DNA from 4 places in the Shewanella sp. SM55 genome. Region 2 is predicted to be linked to each of the others. Evidence: predicted binding sites of a transcription regulator. Region 2 holds the regulator's gene; each other region holds the start of a gene.
What was found. The regulator LexA, encoded in region 2, represses DNA repair genes until DNA is damaged. The targets are predictions, from matches to a motif close to TACTGTATNNNNATACAGTA.

Region 1 (4,549 bases), on a different contig from region 2:
GGATTTGGGGTTGATAAGATCGCTTCCATTCTTGATAAATACCACGCGACAGGGTATTTAGTTGAAATCGGTGGCGAACTGAGTATCAAAGGTGCCAAAGGTGATGGAAGCTCTTGGCGTGTTGCTATAGAGCAACCGACCAATGATGGCTCTGAAGCCGTACAGCAGGTTATTGCACCTGGTACTATGGCGATGGCGACCTCTGGTGACTATCGTAATTATTATGAAGAAGATGGCCAACGTTTTACGCATATAATCGATCCGCGTACTGGTTTGCCGATAAATCATAAGTTAGCATCCGTGACTGTATTGCATCAAAATTGTATGACGGCCGACGGTTTTGCGACGGCCATGATGGTTTTGGGCACAGAAGCATCATTGGAGCTTGCCAAGAAGGAACACTTGGCGATAATGCTAATCGAAAAGCAAGGCGACGGATTTAAGGTCTATTACAGCGACGCCTTCAAGCCTTTCCTTATTTAGTTTTTGGAGTAAACCATGACCTCTTTTATCGCGGCATTTGTGATCTTGTTAGTCTTCTTTTTACTCATGTCGATTGGTTATCTCATCAAGCGCAAAGCCGTTGAAGGAAGTTGTGGCGGTTTAGGTGTTCTAGGGATTGAAAAAGCGTGTGATTGTGATGACCCTTGTGACAAACGTAAACGTCGTATGGCCGCTGAAGAAGCGCGTCGTGAGAAGTTAACGAAAGACCGCATTATCTAAATAGTCTTGATTCGATCATAGCCCCCCATTTAGGGGGCTATTTTTTGCCTCGTATTTTCTTACACGGGTTAATCATTTGAGATTTATCCTTGGGATTAGAGTGGGATAGCAAGTTAATCTAAGCAGGAATGAGAATGCTTTTCATCATTAAGTGAGTGAAATATAAAGATAATTTGAGTTGGTCGATAAATTGTACTAGGCTAGAAGCTTGATTTAGATCAATCTTTTCACGCTTACCAAGGATAGTAACTTATGAAAGGTCATCCTAAAGTGGTTGGGCAACTGAATCGGGTGCTTACCTGTGAGTTGACCGCCATCAATCAATATTTCCTCCATGCCCGCATGTTTAAACATTGGGGCTTAGAGAAGTTAAACCACGTCGAATACAAAAAATCCATCCAAGATATGAAGCACGCCGATAAGCTCATCGAGCGAGTGCTGTTTTTGGAAGGTCTGCCTAATCTGCAACAACTCGAAAAACTTCGCATTGGTGAACATAGCCAAGAGATGCTCGACTGCGATCTGGCCATGGTGCAAGAGCAGCTTACATTGTTGCGTGATGCGATCAGCTTGTGTGAAGCCGAACAGGACTATGTGAGCCGCGATCTGCTGGAAGATATTCTCGAAGACGAAGAAGAGCACTTAGATTGGCTCGAGTCGCAGCAAGAGCTCATTACGCTAACCGGTATTCAAAATTATCTACAATCGCAAATTAGCGACCAATAGGAGCAAGATATGAAAGGCGATAAAGACGTTATTGATGCGTTAAATCGACTCCTAACGGGAGAACTCTCGGCAATGGATCAGTATTTTGTCCATGCCCATATGTACGAAGATTGGGGCCTGAATGAACTCTATGAGCGTATCGCCCATGAGTCAGATGATGAGAAAGCCCATGCAGCCAAATTAGTGCAGCGCATTTTATTCCTCGAAGGTACACCCAATGTTGCCGCCCGTGAGGCATTGAACATAGGTAAAGATGTAGAAGAGATGCTACGTAATGATCTTGCCTATGAATACAAGGTCGCGGACGATTTGCGCAAAGTGATTGCACTGTGTGAGCAGAAGCAAGATTACCAGACACGTGAAATCCTCGAAGTATTACTCGACGATACAGAGTCTGACCATATGTATTGGCTCGAAAAACAACTTGGGCTTATTGACCGTGTTGGATTGCAAAACTACCTGCAAACTAAGATGTGAGCCTTAGATTGTTAGGTTGAGTAAATACCTAGGCCACTGAGTGTAATGGCCTAGGAAACTCAGTTATTAAGCATGTCTGTTGTTCCTCACACTTGTCTTGTTCTCTTTTCTAGCGCTAGGCCACATCTTATTGGCCCAAATCTATCAGGAATACTTGATTACTGTTTTTATATACAGTATTTTGGCGTTGGAGGAATTCAACGTGCGAAAAATTATTCATATCGATATGGACTGCTATTTTGCTGCAGTGGAAATGCGCGACTTTCCTGAGTACCGTGGCAAACCTTTAGCTGTGGGGGGCAGTAGCGACCGTCGCGGTGTTATCAGTACTTGCAGTTACGAGGCACGTAAATTCGGTGTACGTTCAGCAATGGCAACGGCTTATGCCTTTAAGTTGTGCCCTGAGCTGATTTTAGTTCCGGGTCGGATGCAGGTTTACAAAGAAGTGTCGCTACAAATTCGTGAAATATTTTCTCGCTATACCCAATTAATTGAGCCGCTTTCCTTAGATGAAGCTTATTTGGATGTGAGTGAGTGCCAACAACATAAGGGCTCTGCGACCTTGATTGCCCAAGCGATTCGTCGCGATATCTTAGCCGAAACGGGTTTAACCGCATCGGCGGGTATCGCGCCAGTAAAATTTTTAGCTAAGATCGCCTCGGATCTGAACAAGCCAAACGGCCAATATATCATTACGCCAGAGACGCTTTCTGAGTTTGTTAAGACCTTATCGCTGCGTAAAATTCCCGGTGTTGGTAAAGTCACCGCAGAAAAGCTCTCTTCGCTCGGGCTCAATACCTGTGGTGATGTGCAAGCTTATTCTAAACCTGAGCTCTTAGCGCGATTCGGTAAGTTTGGTGGCGTGTTGATTGAGCGTTCCCAAGGCATAGATGAACGGGGTATTTCTGCCGACAGAGAGCGCAAATCAGTGGGTGTTGAAACCACGTTAGCAAAGGATATTTATAGCTTAGAGCAGTGCCAGCAGGTGATGCCGAGTTTGATCCAAGAACTGTCGTTGCGTTTAAGTCGCAGTGCTAAGGAACGCAAAATACATAAACAGGTGGTCAAACTTAAGTTTAACGATTTCAAGCAGACTACAATTGAGCACCGCAGCGATGAAGTCTCGATTGTAATGTTCTATGAGCTACTCGCACAGGCTATGGAAAGGCAAGAAGGCCGTGGCATTCGTCTATTGGGTATTTCGGTCGGCCTCGCCGATTCTACTCTTGTCGTCGCCACAAGCTTAAACGGCCAGACTCAGCTGGATTTAGCTCTCTAGTGGGTGGAGCACAATAGCCTATATTGGCTCAATAAGCCTCGGGTGGATTTGCCAGCATAAAATCAATTAACAGTCTGACCCGTAAGGGCAGGTTGTCCCGATCGCGATACATCAAGTAGGCGGTGCGCGGAATACCTTGCCACTCGGGCAGTATTTGAATGAGTTTGCCACTTCGTATCTGTTCACTCGCCATGCTGATGGGTATGAGTCCAATCCCAAGCCCCGCCACCACGGCCTGACAGGCAATCGCCATATCATCGACGGCTAGTTTGATATTCCCCCTTGGTTCAAACTCGACATTTTGCCCTGTGCTATTGTGCTGTAAACGCCACGTTTTTGTGGGCTTGGCGATGATAACCGGATGCTGATCCAGCGCTTCAATGGATTGCAGCGCATGCCACTGCGTTGCCGATGTGCTGGCGCAAAGTACAAAGCTAATTGTGGTAAGTGGCCTTGCAATCCAATCGGGATCTTTAGGTTCGCCCACTCGAAAGGCGATATCGATGGCGTTTTCACTGACATCGATATTCATGTTCGACAGACTTAAATCGATATCAATATTGGGATAATGCCGTTGGAAGGCGTTGAGTGATTCACCCAGCCAGCGATAGGTTGTATTGATGGGCGCCGAGATCCGCAATTTGCCAACCGCTTGATGTTTATCCGCATGCAACTCACCAGATACCTGGTTTAACTCGATAAATAGCGGGCCGCAGCGTTCGAGATACCGCTGACCTGTGGCGGTAAGGTTGACTCTATGGGCGTCTCTGTGCAGTAAACGCAGACCTAAGGATTGTTCTAACAGATTGATTCGACGGCTTAAGGTTGAAGGTGGAATGCCTAAGTGCTGCGCCGCGAGCTTAAAACTCCCTTGCTGTGCCACCACCCAAAATAAGCGCATATCGTCTAAGGAATAATTAAGTTTCATATTTGGAATTTAAGCTCTCAATCTTGTTGGTTTTAATAATATATGAAACTTATAAACTAAGCTCAATCCCAATTACCTCCCTAGAGGCCGATATGAAATCCCATACACCTTACATGACATTCGTTTGTCTACTGATTTGCGTTTTTAGCTGGGGCAGTGTGTTTCCGATTGCTAAGCGAGTGCTGGAGGAGATGTCAGGAGAGTCCCTCGTCTTCTGGCGTTTTACCATTGCGGCTGTGACTCTAGCGTTATATATCGTTTTTACTCGTCAGGCTTGGCCCAAATTGAGTTTGGTGCAATATATTGTCATAGCGTTAGTGGGTGTGATTGGTGTAGGCGGCTTAAATCTGGCGTTATTTAATGGCCTGCAGCATACCTCTGCTGCCAATGGTGCCTTGATTATGGCGCTCAGCCCG
Region 2 (4,549 bases):
GCTTCAGCCGCAGCACCTGCGGCTTGTTTCTGCTCTGTGACCCAAGCCTCAAACTCGGCTTCGGGTAACGCTTGTACTACGATAGGCATAAAACCATGGTCTTTACCGCAGAGCTCGGCGCATTGACCACGGTAAATGCCGGGTTTGTCGATGCGAGTCCAAGCCTCATTGATAAATCCAGGGTTGGCATCTTTCTTAATTGCAAAGGCGGGTACCCACCAAGAATGGATGACATCCTCTGAAGTCATCAGAAAGCGGATTTTGCGGTTTATCGGTAGAACGAGCGGTTTATCGACTTCCAATAGATAGTTTTCACCCTTGGTTTCGGTGCCTTCTATTTGTGCTCTGGGTGTTGTCAGTATGCTATAAAAATCAATATCTTGATCGAAATAGCTGTAATGCCATTTCCATTGGGACCCCGTGACTTTTACGGTGAGATCGGCGTTGCTGGGATCTTCCATTGCGATTAAAGTTTTTGTCGCTGGAATCGCCATTAAGATCAAAATGATAAATGGCAGAATCGTCCAAGCGATTTCAACTTTAGTGCTTTCGTGAAAGTGGGACGCGACAGCGCCTTTGGATTTTCTGTGGTTGATCATGGCGTAAATCATGACGCCAAAGACCACTAGGCCTATTGCGCAGCAGATATACAAGATGGTCATGTGCAAGTGATAAACCTTGCCACTGATCTCGGTCACGCCAGGGGTCATGTTGAACCGCATGTCCGCGGCGGTCAACGGTGGTGCGAAAAGCACCACGAGTAAACAATACAACAATTGCTTCACAAGACTTCTCCTCTGCCAATTGCGAATAGCAACTACAAAGAAGAGCAACACAGTAAGTCTCAACTCTATGCAAACTCTTCAGTTCCCAAAAAAGCTTTTTTGACTTCAACGTGCGTTGGCGGCTGTTACTTTTAATCAAGTATTGTTACTGCTGGTAATTAGCCACGCTGGCACATACTGCTGAAATAAATCTGTTCTCTATTTTTAGTGGCGCTTCGAGTTCGATAAATACTCGATTCATTGACCACGGAAGGTGATATATCATCACCGACTTAACCAACCATACTTGCTGTTTAAATATTGATCAAGATCACTTATTTATCTAATTATCTGAAAAATTGCCAAAAAAAAGCCTCACATTCATAGGTGAGGCGGCTTTCAAGGTAAAAAATTAAATGAATATTTAGTGTACAGCGCTAAAAAAAGATTGCTGACCGAAGAGATTGCCTTGCTCAATACGTACGTCTGCATGTAAGTGACTGTTTACGTCTTCAAGCACTATGCCCATAGCTCGGGCACTTTTAGCCACGATTTGTAGGCGTCGATTATCCCGTGCATCCAATGATTGAGTCCAAGTAATGACTGCACTGGACGTACCACTTGTTAGGGCTTTTTCCATCGCCCACAGGGTTTCGACTTCATCTTTAGCATGTACCAGCAAAACTCTATCCATACGCACACCTGCGTTGGCGAGCATTTGCTTGTAGCCAATACTTGGAGGGTTGATGAGCACTAACCAACGGCCCTGTTGGCTTAACTGAGCGAGTTGTGCACTCAGATGAATTAATTCTTGGCGACCTTGAGTCTTAGTTGGCATACAGGCGATGGGCGCATGGTGCCAGTCATAGTCGGCATCACGGACTTCATCGAGCCACAGGCCCGGATGGCGGGGGGCATTGCCAAGTAGTTTATTCATAGCCAATCTCCATTACGGATCACACCGACGGCGAGTCCTTCAATTGTTAAACTTTGGAAGCCTAAATCCACTTTAATCGGGGAGTAATCTTCATTTTCGGCATGTAGATAGACCACATTACCTTTTTTTTCGAAACGTTTAACAGTGACATCGTCATCGACTCTAGCGACAACCACTTGACCATTTCTAGCTTGTTCTACTTTATGAACTGCCAGCAAATCACCTTCGAGAATGCCGATATTTTTCATGCTGTCGCCTTTTACTCGCAGTAAAAAATCGGCGGCGGGATGAAACATGCTTGGGTCGACTTGGTAGTACTGTTCAACATGTTCCTGGGCGAGGATAGGTTCACCCGCAGCCACTTGGCCGATGAGCGGTAAACCTGTTTCAGTCAAATCTTCGATTTCCGCAGGCAGACGAATGCCCCGAGATGTGCCAGGCATGATCTCAATGCAGCCCTTTTTCGCCAACGCTTTAAGGTGTTCTTCAGCCGCATTGGCGCTCTTAAAACCTAAACGGGTTGCGATTTCTGCCCGAGTGGGTGGCATGCCAGTATCGGCAATATTTCGTTTAATTAGCTCTAAAATTTCAGCTTGGCGTGGCGTCAAAGGTCTCATGGTGTTTCCTGTTTTTCTATACAGTTACTGTTAGTATATACAGTATTATTTGCAGCGCAAGTATTAACCACTTTTTAGCTATGTTGGAGAGAATTAGCGAATATTGCCCATAGTCTGGTATTCTATCGGGCTAGTAAACGCACTTAATTGCATAAGAATAATGCCTAAACACGACTCTCTTTGGTTGAAATCATTACGTTGGATCCAAAAACACTTAGTGCACACTATTGTGGTGCCTCAGGATCCCTTTGCCGATCTGAATCTGGATGCTTCCAGACCCCTTGTTTATGTGATGAAAACAGAATCCCTCAGTGACATCGCTGCTTTGAGCGAAATAACGGCTAAGTTAGGCTTACCAAGCCCTTATGAGCCTCTAGTGGCTAATGGTGTGACTGCGCCTCGGGTTGTCTGTCTTCAAGGACGTAAGCCACTGTTTGGCGAACGTGCTGGTAATGAGCCTTTCCTCGAATGCTTTATGCGTTTGTTAGCCGTGCATAAGGAACGTCCTGAATTAGATATTCAACTGGTACCCGTGAGCCTGTATTGGGGCCGAACGCCAGGGAAAGAAGACGACACTATGAAGGCGGCCGTATTTGAGCGGGAAAACCCGACTTGGCTGCGCAAGTGCTTGATGATTCTGTTCTTAGGTCGACATAACTTCGTGCAGTTTTCGAATGCCGTATCCCTGCGTTACATGGCTGACGAACATGGCACCGACATGGGGATTGCCCATAAGTTAGCACGGGTTGCGCGCGTGCATTTCCGTCGTCAACGTAAGGTAATGACAGGGCCTGTGCTGCCAAACCGCCAAGCACTGTTTCATTCGTTACTCAAATCTGAGTCGCTGCGCAAAGCGATTCAAGAAGAAGCCGCCAGTAAAAAGATTTCTGAGACCCAAGCGCGCGAGACGGCTATTGAGTATCTCGATGAAATCGCTGCCGATTACTCAGACAGTTTAGTGCGTATTGCCGAGCGTTTTTTAACTTGGCTGTGGAACAAGCTTTACAGCGGGATCAACATTAAAGGCGCCGAGCAAGTTCGGCAGTTACACCACGATGGCCACGAGATTGTTTATGTGCCTTGCCATCGCAGCCACATGGATTACCTGCTGTTATCGTATATTTTGTATTATCAAGGCATGGTTCCGCCGCACATTGCTGCCGGCATTAACCTCAATTTCTGGCCCGCGGGACCTATGTTCCGTCGCGGTGGTGCCTTCTTCATCCGCCGTAGTTTTAATGGCAACAAGCTGTACACCGCAGTATTTCGTGAGTATTTAGACCAGCTGTTTGCTAAAGGTTATTCGGTGGAATACTTCTCCGAAGGTGGTCGTTCACGTACTGGCCGTCTGTTGGCGCCGAAAACTGGCATGATCGCCATGACGATGAACAGCGTACTGCGCGGTATTGAACGTCCTGTCACGCTCGTGCCTGTGTATTTAGGCTATGACCATGTGATGGAAGTGGCGACTTACCATAAAGAGTTAAGCGGTAAGAAAAAGAAAAAAGAATCTGTGTGGCAGGTGTTCGGTGCCATTCGCAAATTAGGTAATTTTGGCCAAGGTTATGTGAATTTTGGCGAGCCTATTACCCTGCAAAATTTCTTAAATGAGCGTGCGCCAAACTGGCGTGCTGAGTTGGCCGATGATCCCGAGCAGAAACCAAGTTGGTTAACGCCAGCGGTAAACGTGCTGGCTAATCGGGTGATGACGCGTATCAATGATGCCGCAGCCGCGAGTTCGGTGACTTTGACTAGCTTAGTTTTACTGGCGACAGATCAAAACGCCTTAGAACGTAGTCTGCTGGAGCGTCAGCTTGATTTGTATCTGACCCTACTCAAAAAAGTGCCTTATACTTCTTATACATCTGTTGCCGAAGGTGATGGTAAGCATTTAGTGCAGCAAGGTTTAGAGCTGAACAAGTTTGTTGTTAGTGCCGATCCTTTAGGGGAAATAGTGTCTATCGAAGCGAGTCAGGCTGTGTCTATGACTTACTATCGTAACAATATCATTCACTTATTTATTGTTCCTTCATTAATTGCGAGTTGTTTAACCCATAATGAACAGATTCTGCGCCAGCAAGTGGTTTCAATCGTTGCCGATTTTTATCCACTGCTGAAAGCCGAACTCTTCATGGGAATTAAAGACTTACCAGCCTATGTTGAGCAAGTGCTGGATTTCCTGATTGGGCAAGGTTTAGTGGTTGAGACAGATACTTTAGCTGTCGTGCCTG
Region 3 (4,549 bases), on a different contig from region 2:
CTCTACAAAACAGGTCAAAACGCTACATTCGCCACCCTGCGCAACACATAAAGAACATTAAAAACACTATATTAACAGTAACTGCTTTGACGCAATATCCATGTAGTTTAGTTTCATTATCGAAAAAACAGGCTCGGCAATAGGGCCAATTTGCTTATCAATGTAGTATTGGTAATCAATTGGTGACGTTCTGTACAGTAAGGATTCCGGTCCATTTACAGTAATCAGATAATCAATCTGCGCCCCACGCTTGCCAAAAGAGGCATCTCCTGTTAAGTCGCATAATTGTTGAGCGACTTTAACATGGGGAGAAGATTTAGCCGTGTAATCTTCAATATTGCGTCGCATACGTTTGCGAAATACCAAATCATCATCCAACTCACCATCAAGCAGCTTTTCAAACACACTGGCCAAATAAACACTGATATCCCTTTGGTTAAACATCCGTTCATAGAGTGACTCTTGAACTTTGCGCGCTAAAGGGCTCCAATCACTGCGCACTTGCTCCATACCTTTAAAAGTAAGCTCAAGTTCATCGCTCGCATTACGCCACGCGCCAACATAACGTTTTTTACTGCCTTCTAACGACCCTCTTAAGGTCGGCATAAAAAACTGCTCATAGTGGCGTTCAAACTGTAACTCGAGAAAACTCTCAACTTGATGATCTTCACCGATCTTAGCCTGCCACTTAGCATTAATTTCCCGCGCCAGAGTGTTACCTAAGGCGTTAAGGTCTGAGAGATCAGGCTCGCTGCCAAGCCAGACAAAGGTCGAATCCGTATCGCCGTAAATCACTTGATAGCCCATCTCTTCTATCCATGCGCGGGTTTGTTTCATGATTTGATGGCCACGCATAGTGATCGAACTTGCTAACTTTGCATCGTGGAAAACACAACCTTGAGAACCTAAAACCCCATACAACGAGTTCATGATAATTTTTATCGCTTGGGATAAAGGCGCATTGTGCTCACTTTTGGCCTTTTCGCGCTGCTCAGATAATGTTTGGATAAGCTTAGGTAAAATGGGCTGTTGCCGACTGAAACGGCCACCGAGAAACCCCGCAACACAGTCAGACTCGGGCAATTGCAAACCTTCAATTAATCCCTTAGGGTCAATCAAAAAAGTACGAATAATGGAGGGATATAGACTTTTAAAATCGAACACTAAAATATGCTTATAAAGTCCCGGTACAGAATCCATCACATAGCCACCGGGGCTTTCGATCCCATCACTCGCAGGAGCATCGGGAGCGACGTAACCTGCTCGATGTAGATGCGGTAAATACAAATGATTAAATGCCGCCACCGAAGCCCCAACCCGCCCCAACTCTAAACCTGTTAGTTCAGCTCGCGCGAGGGCGAACTCCCATAATTGAGTATGACTAAAAATATCCCACACCAGACGGCTGTCAGTAAGATTGTAATGCGCTAATGCTTGTTTGTGGGCCTTAAACAGCTGATCAATTTCTTCAACGCGATTATCCACGTTATGAATGGCCTTGCCTTCACCTAATAATTTCCGCGAAACAAATTCCAACGAAAACCGCTCAAAATGATAGAAAGCGGCTTTAAGCCAATCGATACCATCGAGTACCACACGGCCCGGTAAAACTAAGGTTTCTGGCCGAAATTTATTATCGACTTTCCACTCAAGCTTTGCCCCGCCGCGGCCAATGGTGAGCGGAATACGATGTAATAATGCACGGCGTGACAATAGCGCGAGATCGAAACTCACCACTGACCAACCGATAATAAAGTCAGGATCAAACTCATGGAACCACGCGATTAATCGATGAATGAGTGCAGCCTCATCGGCCACCCATTCAATATATTCGGGAGAGTTTGATTCAGCCTCACCCACCATAATCACTTTTTCATAAGTCTGCTTGAGACTGTCTTGCTCTCCGTCTCGGCCACTGTATTGACCATATAGTGCAACTGAATAGAGTAAACCTTCAAAACTACATTCAAAATCCAGTGAAATACAGCGCAAATGTACAGCCGTTAAAGGGGCAATACTCTTAGCCCGCTCGGCGATAAACACGGGCAGCGAGTTAGCCTCAAGACTGTCGCTAGTCGGCGCGTGTATGTTACTCGTCGCAGAGAAATGCCCTAAAAATGCCACATCCAGCGCCACAAACCGCTCGATTAAATAACGCTGTTCGGGGCGAATGTCGGCTTCAAATAAAGGGATATCGGCATCTTTAGCGATGCGCTGTAAGGTACGTAAACTATTGCTAGATTTAGCATAAACACCACTAACCGCGCCACCTTTAAAGCTTTTGAGTGCTAACGGTACAAACCGCAATGCTTGACCCGGCGTTTGCAACTGCAAAGCCGTGACATCAGTTTGATGACAAAAACAAATGTGTTCAGTGCCTTGCACTTCCACCAGCACAGGGCCTTGGGCGGTAGCCAGATAATACTGCAACACTAAACTCCCATGACGATGAATCGCATGGCGTGTTAAGACTCGACCTTGTACACTAACGGCCGCGGTAGCCTCTGACTTCATCGCATGGGTTCCCAAATCGCATAGCTAGTCAATTTAGATGGTTCCTCAATTTAAATGCCGCCAAATGGCAGAAAAGTTTCTTAGGCTATGCAATCACTGTTATTATGTACAGCATTAATTCGATAAAGTAGTGACGCATGTTACCTGACAATGTAAAAACCCAGATCCGCGCCATCTATAAGGATATCGCTACCGCCTTGCCTAATTTTAGGCCGCGCCGCGAACAAAACTATATGGTGGCGGAAATCTCTAAGACCCTCGCCGGCGACTATGATAAAGATAGGCGCATAATTGTGGTCGAAGCAGGCACTGGGATCGGTAAATCATTGTCTTATATCCTCGGTACCATTCCACTGGCATTAGCGAGCAAGAAAAAGGTCTGCATCGCTACCGCAACCGTCGCTTTGCAGGAGCAATTACTGCATAAAGACTTGCCCTTCTTCCTTGAGCAATCCGGCTTAAATTTCCGCTTTGGCTTAGTTAAAGGTCGACAACGTTATGTGTGTCTATCGAAACTGGCGATGCTCATCGGTGACGACAACAGTACACAAATGGCCATGTGGCAAACTAAACCAGACAATAGCCAAGTGGCTATGATGCACGGCCTGTTAAAAGACTATAACGAAGGTCGCTGGAACGGCGAAATCGACACCTTAGCCGTGCCGCTGCCCGATCACCTGTGGCAACAAATCGCCTGCGACAAACACAGCTGTCATCGCCAAGTCGCCAGCCACAGAAATTGCCCGTTCCATAAAGCCCGCGAAGATGTCGATACTTGGGACGTGCTCATCGCCAACCACAGCTTGTTATTCGCCGATTTAGAATTAGGCGGCGGCGTGATTTTGCCCGATCCCGAAGACGTGTTTTATGTTATCGATGAGGCACATCACTTACCGATTGTGGCGCGGGATTTCTCCAGTGCACAGGCCACGCTGAGGGGCGCCTGCGACTGGCTCGAAAAAATTGGTAAAACCTGCGCTAAGTTACAAAACCAAATAAAGAGCAACAATATCATTGCCCCCGCGCAGGCAATGCAAGATCATTTAGGCGATCTTATCAGCCAGCTCAATCAAGTGGCCCACTACTGCGATACCCAGACCAAACACTTTGCCAATCCTGAAAACCGTCTGCGTTTTGAGCACGGCAAACTACCAGAGTCATTACTCATTCTCGCCGAAAACCTTGCTGTGACCTCTAATCTTGCCCTCAAACAGTTTAATAAAATGCTGTCACTGCTGGCCGAGGCGATTAAAGATGGCGATATTCCTAAACATCAATCCGAAGCACTATTGGCCGAAACCGGATTTATGCTGCAAAGGCTCGAAAACCTGCAGAAATTGTGGAGGATGATGGCCAAGGAAGATAAGCACAAAGGCGCACCTATGGCGCGCTGGGTCGAACTCATCACAGGTAAACAAGTGGATTATCTGTTTAGCGCTTCACCTATCGAAGTCGGCTTTATGCTGGAATCCATGCTGTGGCAAAAGGCCGCGGGCGTGGTTTTATGTAGTGCCACACTGCGCGCACTCAATAACTTCGACCATTTCGTGCATCAAGTAGGTTTGTCACTCAACGATGGCAGTCGTTATTTAGCCTTACAATCGCCCTTCGATTACCCCAATAATGCGACACTTTATTTACCCAAAATGCGCACTGAGCCGACGGATGATGCCTATACGGCTGAACTTGCCGAACAAATCATCACCCTTATTGAAGGCGAAATGGCAACCTTAGTGTTATTCGCCTCCTACTGGCAAATGGAAAAAGTGGTTGAATTACTTGAAGGTAAACTCACCACTGAACTACTTATTCAAGGCAATGCGCCACGGCAACAGTTGTTAGAAAATCATAAAGCTAAATGCGATAATGGCGAACCAAGCATCTTGTTTGGCACCGGCAGTTTCTCTGAAGGTCTCGACTTGCCCGGCGATTATCTGACGAACTTGATCGTCACTAAACTGCCCTTTGCCGTGCCAACCTCGCCCGTTGAGCAAGCGCATGCAGAATATGTCAAAGTCAAAGGCGGTAATCCCTT
Region 4 (4,549 bases), on a different contig from region 2:
AGTTCAGCCGCAGCTCTAGCAAAGGCTTGTAACTCATGCAATTTGGGCAGAATAAGATCGAACAACTGTTCCCATAACTGCTTTTCGAGTGCCAGCGCTTTACCTTGGCTCGAGAGGACTTTTTCTTCGTATTCCTTAAGTTCGGGCGTGATATAACGCTCCATATTCTTAAGTGTTTGGCGTCGTTGATAATTGAGCGGTACTTGTGAGGATTGCAGACGGCTCACTTCGATGTAATAGCCGTGTACGCGGTTATAGCCAACTTTAAGTGTATTGATGCCAGTACGTTCTTTTTCTCTGGCTTCAAGTTGTACTAAGTAATCACTCGCTCCTTCGCTCAGGCCGCGCCATTCATCTAGTTCGCTGTTGTAGCCTTCACGGATCACTCCGCCATCGCGGATAAGCATGGGAGGATTATCGACTATCGCGCGCTCAAGTAGGGCTTGCTCAGCGGGGAACTCGCCTAAGTGTTGACGCAATTGAGTCGTGTGCGGCGCGCTCAGTGTACTTAAACTCTGTTGTAATTCAGGCAATAAGCCCAGAGCTTGACGTAAACGGGCAAAGTCTCTTGGGCGAGCGGTACGCAGCGCGAGTCTTGCCATGATACGTTCGATATCGCCAAGTGCCTTTAACTGCTCATGCAAATCTTCGTGGGCTGCGGTATCGAGGAGTTCAGTCACCGCCTGTTGGCGCGCCTTGATTTGCTTAGGATCTCGCAGAGGCTGATGGATCCAGCGTTGTAACATACGACTGCCCATAGGCGTTGCCGTGTTATCTAATACTGCGGCTAAGGTATTATCGCGGCCACCGGCAAGGTTTTGAGTTAATTCTAAATTACGGCGAGTTGCCGCATCGAGTACTATGCTATCGGTTTGATTGAAGCGGATAATGGCATTGATATGAGGCAGTGCCGTGCGCTGTGTGTCTTTGACATATTGCATCAAGCAACCCGCAGCCTGCAGTGATAAACGTGCATCTGCGATGCCAAAACCATGTAAGTCTTTCGTGCCAAACTGGGCCAGTAGTAACTTGATACTCGTATCGTAATCAAATTCCCACTCGGGGCGACGGCGTTTGCCTTTAAAACCGTTAAGTAGCCCAAGTTCACCAAAGTCTTCACTGTAGAGAATTTCAACGGGATTAGTGCGTTGCAATTCCGCTTCTAATGACTCTCGGGTGTCGAGCTCTGCAATCACAAAACGTCCGGATGAAACATCTAATGTGGCATAACCAAAACCGACTTTACCTTGATAAACCGCGGCTAACAGATTGTCTTGGCGTTCTTGTAGCAACGCTTCGTCGGTTAAGGTGCCAGGTGTGACAATTCGCACCACTTTACGTTCTACGGGCCCTTTAGATGTCGCGGGATCGCCAATCTGTTCGCAAATCGCAACTGATTGACCAATTTGAACTAATTTTGCAAGATAGCCTTCCACAGCATGGTAAGGAAGTCCCGCCATCGGAATAGGATCGCCACCACTTTTACCGCGCGCAGTGAGTGAAATGCCTAACAGCTCAGAAGCGCGTTTAGCATCGTCATAAAACAACTCGTAGAAGTCACCCATGCGATAAAACAGCAACATATCGTGATGTTCTGCTTTCATCGTCAAGTACTGACGCATCATAGGAGTATGTTTTTCTAAATCATCGGTATCAATTACATTCATTAAATCGTTATCGTCCGTTGTGACTGCCTAAAGGCGATACAGTTTGTGTGGTTAAGGGTGATTAAGCGCTATGGAAGCGGAAGACTGCTGTACAATTTTCAGCTAAAAAGACCACGCAAAATTTGTTGCGCCAATCTTAGCAATAATTTAGCGAAAATTGAGCCCTTAACGATGGATATTGATCAAAGGGAGCTATTATCTGATTTGATCTTCGCTAAAACCTTGGCCATATTAAAAATCCTATCAGCTAAAAATAATTCAGTCACAGGTCTTGATACTGTATGATTGTACAGTATACTAGTCAGCAGAATTAAGACAAAAAGCGCGGCTTTTTGAATTACCCGTTTGTAAATTGAATATCACTTTTGACAGCTTAATGCTTGTCTTGATGAGGGAACAGGAATGAAGGTCGATCCAAATAAAGAGAAAGCACTTGCTGCGGTATTGATCCAAATTGAGAAACAATTTGGTAAAGGCTCCATCATGAAGCTGGGCGAAGATCGCTCTATGGATGTTGAGACCATTTCTACCGGTTCTCTGTCTCTGGACGTTGCTTTAGGTGCTGGCGGTTTGCCAATGGGTCGTATCGTTGAGATCTATGGTCCTGAATCATCAGGTAAAACAACACTGACTTTAGAAGTGATTGCGGCAGCGCAACGTGAAGGCAAAACCTGTGCCTTTATCGATGCAGAGCATGCACTAGACCCTATTTATGCTAAAAAATTGGGCGTAGATATTGATAACCTGCTGTGTTCGCAACCGGATACCGGCGAGCAAGCGCTTGAGATTTGTGATGCTTTAACTCGTTCAGGCGCTGTTGACGTTATCGTAGTCGACTCCGTGGCGGCATTAACGCCTAAAGCTGAAATCGAAGGCGAAATTGGTGATTCTCACATGGGCCTAGCGGCGCGTATGATGAGCCAAGCCATGCGTAAACTTGCGGGTAACTTAAAGCAATCTAACACCTTACTTATCTTCATCAACCAAATCCGGATGAAGATTGGTGTGATGTTCGGTAACCCAGAAACTACAACCGGTGGTAACGCGCTGAAGTTTTATGCTTCTGTTCGTTTAGACATTCGCCGCACTGGTGCCATTAAAGACGGCGATGAAGTGGTCGGTAACGAAACTCGCGTTAAAGTGGTGAAAAACAAGGTTGCAGCGCCGTTTAAGCAGGCTGAGTTCCAAATCCTTTATGGCCAAGGTATTAACCGTACTGGTGAGTTAGTAGACTTAGGCGTAGCCCATAAGTTGATTGAAAAAGCGGGCGCTTGGTACAGCTATAAAGGTGATAAAATCGGCCAAGGTCGTGCTAATGCTGGCAAATATCTGACTGAAAACCCAGCTATTGCTGCTGAAATTGACAAGACGCTACGTGAGTTGCTTTTGAGCAATCCTAGTGCCTTGGCTGCCAAAGCTGATGATAGCATTGAGGATAATATTGATTTAGAGACAGGCGAAGTATTCTGAGTCAGTCAGCCCATCAAATTGCGGTCGCGCTGTTAGCGCGCCGCGATTATTCCCGTTTACAAATCCGCGATAAATTGCTCGAAAAAGGTGTCGAACTTAACGATATCGAACCTGTACTCGATGCTTGCGAATCCTCCGGTTTTATTAATGATGCTCGTTATGCCGAACTGTTAGTGCGTAGCCACATCAGTCGAGGTCACGGTGCAATACGCATCCGCCAAGCAATCGCACAGAAAGGCTTATCTAAAGATTGTATTGAAGCCGCTTTGGTTAATTGTGATTGTGACTGGTTTGAGCTAGCAAAAGATAAAGCCACCAAAAAGTATGGCGTTCCCCGTGTGACAGAAGTGAAGGGCTCTAAAGCTCGGGATCTCATCGCAAAGGAAAAGGCCAAACGAGTGCGTTTTTTAATGGGCCAAGGCTTTAGCTACGATCAAATCACTTACGCACTAGATTCAGATCCCAATGATCTCGATGAAGATTATTAAATTTGAAGCTAATACTGTAAAAGCTCATCTAAATATCATCAATGAGTCTTGTCCATTTCGTACTTCACATTAGACTCAAGCTTGCTTAAATATTGTCCATTCCGCGATAAACTTACGCCGTCTTTATTTGTGCTTTATCCTATCGTTTTGCTTCTAGTGACTCAGGTGTGGGCGATTCACGCTAAAATATTAAATTCCTGATGTGTATATCACCAATCAAGACTGGTCGTCCTTCCTTAGTCTGCTTATAATGCTGGGCAAATAGAAATACGGCTAGCCTAAGGCGTAGCTGGTAATGCTTACCCAATTCAGGATGATTTCATGTATCAAACTACAGCAGAGCTCAGAAGCGCTTTCCTCGAATTTTTCCGCAGCAATGGTCATCAAGTTGTGGACAGTAGTTCATTAGTGCCAGGCAACGATCCCACACTTTTATTTACCAATGCAGGCATGAACCAGTTCAAGGACGTGTTTCTTGGCATGGACAAACGCAATTATACGCGTGCGACCACTGCTCAACGTTGTGTACGCGCCGGTGGTAAACATAACGATTTGGATAACGTTGGCTACACAGCACGTCATCACACCTTTTTCGAAATGCTAGGTAACTTCAGTTTTGGAGATTATTTCAAAGAAGAAGCGATTCGTTTGGGTTGGACTTTTTTAACTGAAACGTTAAAGCTGCCGAAGGAACGTCTGTGCGTCACTATTTATCAGACAGATGATGAAGCCTTTGAAATCTGGAATAAAAAAATTGGTGTCGCTGCCGAGAACATCATACGTATCGGTGACAATAAAGGTGCTGCCTTTGCGTCAGATAACTTCTGGCAAATGGGTGATACCGGTCCTTGTGGTCCATGTACTGAGATTTTTTATGACCATGGTGATCATATTTGGGGCGGACGTCCAGGCAGTCCTGAAGAA

Region 1: a site for LexA is predicted at 2,086-2,105, ahead of dinB (DNA polymerase IV). Genes of this name have one in related genera too.
Region 3: a site for LexA is predicted at 2,609-2,628, ahead of dinG (ATP-dependent DNA helicase DinG). Genes of this name have one in related genera too.
Region 4: a site for LexA is predicted at 1,943-1,962, ahead of recA (recombinase RecA). Genes of this name have one in related genera too.

What each region holds. Positions count from the first base shown of each region.
Region 1 is NZ_JAKKRS010000017.1:90,562-95,110, reverse strand. Features, by position in the region: gene L5L91_RS18895 (FAD:protein FMN transferase) at 1-483, shown strand, start outside; gene nqrM ((Na+)-NQR maturation NqrM) at 499-723, shown strand; gene bfr (bacterioferritin) at 976-1,449, shown strand; gene bfr (bacterioferritin) at 1,459-1,926, shown strand; gene dinB (DNA polymerase IV) at 2,129-3,205, shown strand; gene L5L91_RS18870 (LysR family transcriptional regulator) at 3,234-4,133, opposite strand; gene L5L91_RS18865 (DMT family transporter) at 4,226-4,549, shown strand, end outside.
Region 2 is NZ_JAKKRS010000016.1:90,486-95,034, reverse strand. Features, by position in the region: gene coxB (cytochrome c oxidase subunit II) at 1-785, opposite strand, end outside; gene L5L91_RS18225 (cell division inhibitor SulA) at 1,189-1,701, opposite strand; gene lexA (transcriptional repressor LexA) at 1,698-2,318, opposite strand; gene plsB (glycerol-3-phosphate 1-O-acyltransferase PlsB) at 2,479-4,549, shown strand, end outside.
Region 3 is NZ_JAKKRS010000001.1:353,982-358,530, forward strand. Features, by position in the region: gene L5L91_RS01595 (DNA polymerase II) at 67-2,514, opposite strand; gene dinG (ATP-dependent DNA helicase DinG) at 2,652-4,549, shown strand, end outside.
Region 4 is NZ_JAKKRS010000002.1:375,626-380,174, reverse strand. Features, by position in the region: gene mutS (DNA mismatch repair protein MutS) at 1-1,667, opposite strand, end outside; gene recA (recombinase RecA) at 2,070-3,137, shown strand; gene L5L91_RS04985 (regulatory protein RecX) at 3,155-3,625, shown strand; gene alaS (alanine--tRNA ligase) at 3,947-4,549, shown strand, end outside.